Regions from separate parts of the Kitasatospora sp. NPDC048286 genome, predicted to be linked through region 1. Evidence: riboswitches for the same ligand, from Rfam matches in the RefSeq annotation. Region 1 holds a riboswitch; the other holds the start of a gene.
The links. Region 1 has a riboswitch for cobalamin ahead of ACGF13_RS20460 (CoA-acylating methylmalonate-semialdehyde dehydrogenase). Riboswitches for the same ligand answer to the same signal wherever they lie in the genome.
Positions count from the first base shown of each region.

Region 1 (4,203 bases):
GGCTCACCACCGGGACCGACGTCGATGTACATGCGGACGCCCACCCGGCCCTGGAACGTCACATTGTGCGAGCGGTCCGTGGGGGTGTCCGTCTGTGCCCAGATGACGCCGTATCGCTCCCCGGCGGCGGCGTCCCCGGGCACCCGGATGGTGGCGCGTACTCGCACCGTTTCGGAGGCCGCCAGCTCAAGGTCCGCCGTGTCGAGTGACGTCCAGCCGGTCAGCTCGTTGGGGGTGCGCTCCGGCGCGAAGGTGAACTCACCCTTCGCGATGGTGGCCGCCGCGGCGTAGACGTTGACGTGCATCGGCGTGGACGACTCGTTGGTGACCTCCACCCGCCGCTCGATGGTCGAGCCGGGCGCGACGTGGTCGACGATGTAGGCGTGCGCCCTGGGATCCGCACGGCGGCTTTCCGGAGCGTCGAGCAGCTTGATACCGATGGTCTTCCCCGCGGCCGGGTCCCGGGGGGAGGACAACCCGGGTGCCGCATGCCCCGCTGCCGGCATCACCCCGGCCGCCTGTACGAGGGCCAGCGCCAGCAGCAGAACCCCGCACCGGCGCGCGCCCTTCATTCCATCAGGCAACGGACTGGGTCAGCGTTCCGGTGTAGATCCCGCCGACGGCGCTGGGGGGCACGTTGACGGAGATTGTCGGGTTCCAGGACGCGGTGTTGTCTCCGACACCGGCGCTCCCGGTGAGCACCGTCTGCGCGCTGTTGCTCAGCGTCACGTTCGTTGGAGTGGCGGTGATGGTACCGGTCGTCGTCACCGTCCCGACCGTGTAGGTGGCGTCGGTGGCGGCGATCGTCGTCACACCGTTTGTGAAGTCCGTCTCCGCTGCGGTCACCGTCCAGGAGGCCGAGGCGAGGGCGCGATCGTCGGTGACGGTACAGGGCCCGATCGGCGCGCTGATGACGGTGCCGGGCGCTCCCGAGCCGAGGTTGGCACTGGCCGGTACCGTCAGCGTCAACGCGCCGGACGTGACGGCGAACGTGACTGTGGTGCTGGGGTCGGCCGCCGCGACGGCGAGGCCCGGCTGGACCGCGACGAGAGTCACGGCTGCGGCCGCGATGGACATGATTCGTGCAAGCACAATTGCTCCCGAAGTAGCTGCCCGCCAACGGACACTGGCAGACGTGGCGTCAGGGAATCGGGCGCGGCCCTGTTCACGCAAGCCGACGCGCGCCACACTCCGCCACACGAATGACCCCGTTTCAGCCGGATCGAAGCCCAGCCCGCGACACGCGGGGTGCGGTGCGGGCCGTTCCGTACGGTCTCCTTCGACGGCCGCGGCTCGGCACGCCGGGACCGCCGCGCCCTCACCCCCCACCAAAGCCCGGAGCGCACGGCCGGCCGGGCCCGCTCGGTGGCACAGGTCAGCGGGCCTCAGGGCGGGCACAACGCGCAGACGGCGCCCTCTGGACTTACTAGGACGTCCAACTATATGGCCGACGGCAGGTCCGCGGTGTCAGGGAAGCCGGTGTGAGTCCGGCACGGTCCCGCCACTGTGACCGGGGAGTTCGTCCTCGTGAGGGACGGCCACTGGCAGCCAGCCGGGAAGGCCTGAGGGCGTGCGGTGATCCGGGAGTCAGGATACCGGCCGCGGGTGATCCGTGTTTTCCACGAGGATGGAGACGACACGCATGACTCCGGGCTGCTCCCGTTCCACTGCTCCTGGCTGTCCTGTGCCGACGACTGCCGGGGCCCAACCGCTCTGACGGATCGTCATGCCACCGCCACCGTGACGTCGCGCGGCCGCACCACCGTGCGCCCGCCCGTCGGCGGCGGCCTCCATTCCTCCTCTCCCCGACCCTGTCGAGAGTAGGAACCGATGGTCCGTGAACTGACCCACTTCGTCGGCGGCAAGCGCGTCGCCGGGACGTCCGGCCGCTTCGGCGACGTGTACGACCCCAACACCGGCCGGGTGCAGGCCCGGGTGCCGCTGGCCGACCGCGCCGAGGTCGAGGCGGTGATCGCCGACGCCGCGCAGGCCCAGCCCGCGTGGGCGGCCTGGAACCCGCAGCGGCGGGCGCGGGTGCTGCTGCGCTTCCTGCAACTGGTCGAGCAGGAGAAGGAGGAACTGGCCCGGCTGCTGTCCGCCGAGCACGGCAAGACCGTGGCCGACGCCCACGGCGACATCCAACGCGGCCTGGAGGTCGTGGAGTTCGCCGCCGGGATCCCGCACCTGCTGAAGGGCGAGTTCAGCGACAACGCCGGCACCGGCATCGACGTCTACTCGATGCGCCAGCCGCTCGGCGTCGTCGCCGGCATCACGCCGTTCAACTTCCCCGCGATGATCCCGCTCTGGAAGGCCGCACCCGCGCTGGCCTGCGGCAACGCCTTCGTCCTCAAGCCCTCCGAGCGCGACCCCTCGGTGCCGCTGCGACTGGCCGAGCTGTTCCTGGAGGCCGGGCTGCCGCCGGGCGTGCTCAACGTGGTCAACGGCGGCAAGGAGGCCGTGGACACCCTGCTGGGGGACCCGCGGGTCGAGGCGCTCGGTTTCGTCGGCTCCACGCCGATCGCCCAGTACGTGTACGCGACCGCCGCTGCGCACGGGAAGCGGGCGCAGTGCTTCGGCGGCGCCAAGAACCACATGATCGTGATGCCGGACGCCGACCTCGACCAGGCCGCCGACGCGCTGGTCGGCGCCGGCTACGGCTCGGCCGGGGAACGCTGCATGGCGATCTCGGTCGCCGTACCGGTGGGCGAGGAGACCGCGGACGCCCTGGTGGCGAAGCTGGTCGAGCGGATCGCCGGGCTCAAGGTCGGCCGCTCGGACGACCCGGCGGCGGACTTCGGCCCGCTGGTGGGCCGCGACGCGCTGGGCCGCGTCCGCGACCACCTGGACCTCGGCGTCCGGGAGGGCGCCGAACTCGTCGTGGACGGAAGGGACTTCCGCCTCCCCGGCCACGAGGACGGCTACTTCCTCGGCGCCTCCCTGTTCGACCGGGTCACCCCGGACATGCGGATCTACCAGGAGGAGATCTTCGGCCCGGTGCTCACCGTCGTCCGCGCCGCCGACTACGAGGAGGCGCTGCGGCTGCCCAGCGAGCACCAGTACGGCAACGGCGTGGCCATCTACACCCGGGACGGCGACACCGCCCGTGACTTCACCCGCCGGGTGAACACCGGCATGGTCGGCGTCAACGTGCCCATCCCGGTCCCGATCGCCTACCACACCTTCGGCGGCTGGAAGCGCTCCGCCTTCGGCGACCTCAACCAGCACGGGCCGGACTCGATCCGCTTCTACACCCGCACCCGCACCGTCACCTCGCGCTGGCCCTCCGGGGTCAAGGAGGGCGCGAGCTTCACCATGCCGACGATGAGCTGAGGCGGGCCGTGCACACGCAACTGACCGACGATCAACTCGCCATCGTCGAGACGACCCGGGCCTTCGCCCGCGAGCACCTCGCACCGAACGCCGTCGAGTGGGACCAGGCCAAGCACTTCCCGGTGGACGTGCTGCGCAAGGCGGCGGAGGTCGGCCTGGCCGGCGTCTACGTCGGCGAGGAGTCCGGCGGATCCGGGCTCACCCGCGCCGACGGCGTGCTCGTCTTCGAGGCGCTGGCGACCGGCTGCCCCTCGATCGCCGCCTACCTGTCCATCCACAACATGGTCGCCTGGATGATCGACCGCTACGGCGACGACGCCCAGCGCGCCCGGTGGCTGGCTGGTCTCTGCACGATGGAGACCCCCGCCAGCTACTGCCTCACCGAGCCGGGCGCCGGCTCGGACGCCGCCGCGCTCACCACCCGGGCCCGCCGGGACGGGGACGCCTGGGTGCTCGACGGCGTCAAGCAGTTCATCTCCGGCGCCGGCGCCTCCGAGGTCTACCTGGTGATGGCCCGCACCGGCGGCCCGGGGGCCGACGGGGTGTCCGCCTTCGTCGTCCGACGGAACGACCCCGGCGTCTCGTTCGGGCCGAACGAGCGGAAGATGGGCTGGAACGCCCAGCCCACCCGGCAGGTGCTCCTCGACGGGGTGCGCCTGCCCGCCGACCGCCTGCTCGGCGCGGAGGGCGAGGGCTTCCGGATCGCCATGAGCGGGCTGAACGGGGGCCGACTCGGCATCGCCGCCTGCTCGCTCGGCGGCGCGCAGGACGCCCTGGAGCGCGCCACCGGCTACCTGGCGGACCGCGAGGCGTTCGGCGCCCGGCTCCTGCACTCCCAGGCCCTGCAGTTCCGACTCGCCGACATGGCGACGG
Region 1 is NZ_JBICZE010000008.1:71,276-75,478, forward strand. It holds gene ACGF13_RS20450 (peptidase) at 1-572, opposite strand, end outside; gene ACGF13_RS20455 (hypothetical protein) at 577-1,077, opposite strand; cobalamin riboswitch at 1,428-1,619, shown strand; gene ACGF13_RS20460 (CoA-acylating methylmalonate-semialdehyde dehydrogenase) at 1,831-3,330, shown strand; gene ACGF13_RS20465 (acyl-CoA dehydrogenase family protein) at 3,339-4,203, shown strand, end outside.

Region 2 (4,203 bases), on a different contig from region 1:
GTTGGTCCCGCCGGCCTTGGCGATGATCTCGTTGGCGGCGGCGAACTTCCCGGCGGTGTACGGCTTGTCCTGCCCGCTGTCGTACAGGAAGACGGACGGGCGGCGCTCGGGCTGCGGGACGGCGGCGATCCGCGCCTTGAAGTCGGCGATCAGCTTGTCGGCGCGGTCCTTGACGTCGAAGACCTCGCCGAGGTTGGCCAGGTCGGTGTAGAGCGCCTCCAGCGGGTCCATCACGCCGCGCTCGGTGCCCTTGCCGCTGCGGCAGGACTCGCTGAGCACGTACGAGTCGATGCCGAGCGCCTTGAGGGTCTGCGGGGTGACGCCGCGGCCCTCGTCGAAGCCGTAGTGCCAGCCGGCGAAGACCAGGTCGGCCTTGGCGTCCAGGGCGATCTCCTTGGTGATGATCTGCTTGGAGAGCCACTTCGCCTGCTGGTAGCCGTCCTTCCAGGCGACCTGGTCGATCTTCCCCTTGTCGTCGGGCATCACGTAGCCGGCCATCCGGTCGGCGAGGCCCAGGGAGAGCATCAGTTCGGTGATGCCGACGTCGTTGGTCACCACCCGGGCGGGCTTCCGGTCGAAGGTGAGCTTCTCGCCGCAGTTGTCCACCGTCACCGGGTAGTGGGCGGAGGCGGTGGCGGTCTCCTTGGGGGCGATCTCGGCCCCGCAGGCGGTGAGTCCGAGGGTGAGCAGGGCGGTGGCGGCAACGGCCTTGGTGCGCACGGTGGTTCCTCTGGGCAGGGGGGCGGATCAGGCGGGGCGGTCGAGACGGTCGAACAGCAGCTGGAGGGCGCCGCTCTCCGGGTGCCGCACCGGGGTGGCCCGGACGCCGAACACCTCGGCCAGCAGGGCGGGTCGGAGCACCTCCTCGGGCGTGCCGGAGGCGACGATCCGGCCGGCCCGCAGCACGTACAGCAGGTCGCAGTGACCCGCGGCCAGGTTGAGGTCGTGCAGCGCGGTGAGCACCGTCGGGCCGGCCTCGCGGGCGAGCGCCAGCACCTCCAACTGGTGGGCGATGTCGAGGTGGTTGGTGGGTTCGTCCAGCACCAGCAGGCGCGGCTCCTGGACCAGGGCGCGGGCGAACAGCACCCGCTGCTTCTCGCCCCCGGACAGGCTCAGGAAGCCGCGCTCGGCCAGGTGTCCGGCCCGGACCTTGCGCAGCGCCTCGGCGCAGCGCTCGGCGTCCCCGTCGGTGGGGGCGCCGAAGCCGCGGCGGTGCGGCAGCCGGCCCATCGCGACCACCTCGGCGACGGTGAAGTCGAACTCGGCGGAGTGCTCCTGGGTCAGCGCGGCCACCCGGCGGGCCGCCTCGCGGGCGGTGAGGGCGTGCAGGTCGTCGCCGGCCAGCCGGACCGCGCCGCCGGCCGGCTTCAGCACCCGGTAGACGCAGCGCAGCAGCGTCGACTTGCCGCTGCCGTTCGGGCCGATGAGCCCGACCACCTGTCCGGCGGCGGCCGCCAGGCTCACCTCGTGGACCAGCCGGGTGCCGGCCAGCTCCACCGAGGCGGCGTCGACGGCGAGGTCCTGGGCGTGCGCGGCCACGGCGGCCGCCTCGGTCACGTCGGTCACCGGGTGCCTCCGAAGGACTGGCCGCGGCGCCGCATCATCAGCAGGAAGGCGGGCACGCCGAGCACCGCGGTGAACACCCCGACGGGCAGTTCGGCGGGCGCCAGCAGGGTGCGCGAGGCGATGTCCACCCAGACCAGCAGCAGGGCCCCGGCGAGCGGGGCGATCACCAGCACCCGGCGGTGCCCGGCGCCGACCAGCATCCGGGCCAGGTGCGGCATCAGCAGCCCGACGAAGCCGATCGCCCCGCTGACCGCGACCACGGTGCCGGTGACGGCGGCGGTCACCACGAACAGCTCGCGGCGCAGCCGGTCCGGGTCCACGCCGAGCGAGGCGGAGGTCTCGTCGCCCATCGCGAGCGCGTCCAGTCGTCCGGCGGCGCAGGCCAGGTAGGCGAGGCCGGCCAGGACGGTGACGGCGGCGATCGGCACCGAGCCCCAGGTGGCGCCGCCGAGGCTGCCGAGCAGCCACATCATGGCGTCCCGGGCGGCCTCGCCGCGGTCGGCGGCGAAGACCATCAGGGTGGTGGCGGCGGAGAACCCGTAGGACAGGGCGGTGCCGGTGAGCACCAGGCGCAGCGGGGTGAGCCCGAACGCGGTGCGGGCGGCGAGGTAGACCAGCGTCATGGCGGCCAGGGCGGAGCCGAAGGCGGAGGCGGAGATCGCCCACACGCCGAGCGAGGCGAAGGCGCCGAACAGCAGGACGGCGTTGGCGCCGACGGCCGCGCCGGAGGAGATGCCGAGGACGAAGGGGTCGGCCAGCGCGTTGCGCACCAGGGCCTGGACGGCGACGCCGCAGGCGGCCAGTCCGGCGCCGACCACGGCGGCCAGCACGGTGCGCGGCAGCCGGATCTCCCAGACGATCGCGTACGCGGCCGCCTCGTCCGCCTCCAGCCGACCGTCCGTCAGCCCGGCGCCCAGCAGCCGCAGCACCCGGGGCAGGCCGAGCCCGGAGGAGCCGAGGGCGACCCCGCAGACCAGCGAGAGCAGGAGGGCGGCGCCGAGGCCGGCGGCGAGCGGGACGACGGGTATGCGACGAGTGGGCGGGCCGACTGCCCGGTCTGCGGGTGCGCGGTTCACGGGTGCGCCTTGCCTCGGGCCGGGGTGCGCCGGGGCGGGCGCGGGCCGGGGCGTGCCGGGGCGCCGTTCCCCTCGCAGTCCACGGCGAGTTGTCGGGAGTTCGGCGGCCGAGGGCGATCGGGCTGGCGCGGCCGTACGGGCTGGTACGGGCCGTGCTCACCGTTGCGGGTCAGCGCCGGATTCACACCGGACTTCCCCCTCGGACGCCCTGGCAGCATAACAGCCACTCAGGGCAGGCAACCCTTACCGGCCGGGGATCGGGCGTGAACGCACGACCGCCCCCGTCCGGTGGTCCGGACGGGGGCGGTCGGGTGGCGACGCGTCAGGCTCAGGCCTGCTTGGTCTCCCAGAAGATCTTGTCGACCTCGGCGATCAGGTCCAGCAGGGCCTGGCCGGTGGCCGGGTCGGTGGACGCCTTGGCGGCCGAGGCGGCCTTCAGGGTGTCGTTGATCAGCTGGTGCAGCTGCGGGTACTTCTCGAAGTGCGGGGCCTTGAAGTAGTCGCTCCACAGCACCGAGATGTGGTGCTTGACGGCCTCGGCGCGCTGCTCCTTGATGATGATGGCGCGGGCGCGGAAGTGCGGGTCCTCGTTGGCCTGGTACTTCTCCTGGGTGGCCTTGACGGACTCGGCCTCGAGCTTGGCCTGCGCGGGGTCGTACACGCCGCAGGGCAGGTCGCAGTGGGCGTGGGCGGTGGCGCGCGGTGCAAACAGACGAGAGAACATGGGAGTCCTTCCTTAGATCGTCTTCCCGCGCCCGAGATTACCCTTCCGCCCTCCCGGTTTCGCGATCGGGCGGCGGGCCTAGGGCGAAAGACGGACCCGGAACCGGGGTATTCCGGACATCGGAGCGCTGACGGCCCGTACGGCAGACTGGGGGACGGGCGGAGCGGGAGGAGGAGTCGTGGCGCGGAGCACGCGACCGGAGGACGTCGGAGCCGGGGACCGGGGCGGAGTGCTGCCGTTCGGGCTGGTCGACGTGGCGGGGCCGTCGATGGTCCCGACCCTGCGCGAGGGCGACCGGCTGCTGGTCCGGTACGGCGCGCCGATCCGGCCGGGCGCGGTGGTGGTCTTCCGGCACCCGTTCCAGCAGGACCTGCTGGTGGTGAAGCGGGCCGCCGAGCGCCGGCCCAAGGGCTGGTGGCTGCTGTCCGACAACCGCCCGGTGGACAGCGACAGCCGCAGCTACGGCGCCGTCCCGGACGAGCTGGTGCTCGGCCGGGTGCTGCTGCGGCTGAGCCCGAGCCCGGCCTGGCTGGCGCCGGGGCGCCGGCTGGAGCGGCTGCTGCTCACCCCGCGGCTGGCCCGGGTGCCGGGCCTGGCCCGCCGGCTCGGCGCCTGGGTGGAGGAGGTCTGAGGCCCCGGGGCCCCGAACTCCCGGGGCCCCGAACTCCCCAGGCCCTGAGTTCGCGAGGGCCTGAGTTCGCGAGGGCCTAGGCCCGGGCCGCGGCCTCCGCCTCCTGGCGCTTGCGGGCCCGGTAGGCGGCCACGTTGGCGCGGGTCGCGCAGCGGTCCGAGCAGTAGCGGCGGGAGCGGTTGGTCGAGGTGTCCAGGTAGGCGTTG
Region 2 is NZ_JBICZE010000005.1:223,038-227,240, reverse strand. It holds gene ACGF13_RS13585 (ABC transporter substrate-binding protein) at 1-720, opposite strand, end outside; gene ACGF13_RS13580 (ABC transporter ATP-binding protein) at 748-1,557, opposite strand; gene ACGF13_RS13575 (FecCD family ABC transporter permease) at 1,563-2,642, opposite strand; cobalamin riboswitch at 2,733-2,882, opposite strand; gene sodN (superoxide dismutase, Ni) at 2,971-3,366, opposite strand; gene sodX (nickel-type superoxide dismutase maturation protease) at 3,635-3,997, shown strand; gene ACGF13_RS13560 (CGNR zinc finger domain-containing protein) at 4,074-4,203, opposite strand, start outside.
Region 2: linked by a shared signal. The riboswitch ahead of ACGF13_RS13575 (FecCD family ABC transporter permease) and the one ahead of ACGF13_RS20460 (CoA-acylating methylmalonate-semialdehyde dehydrogenase) in region 1 are both predicted to bind cobalamin.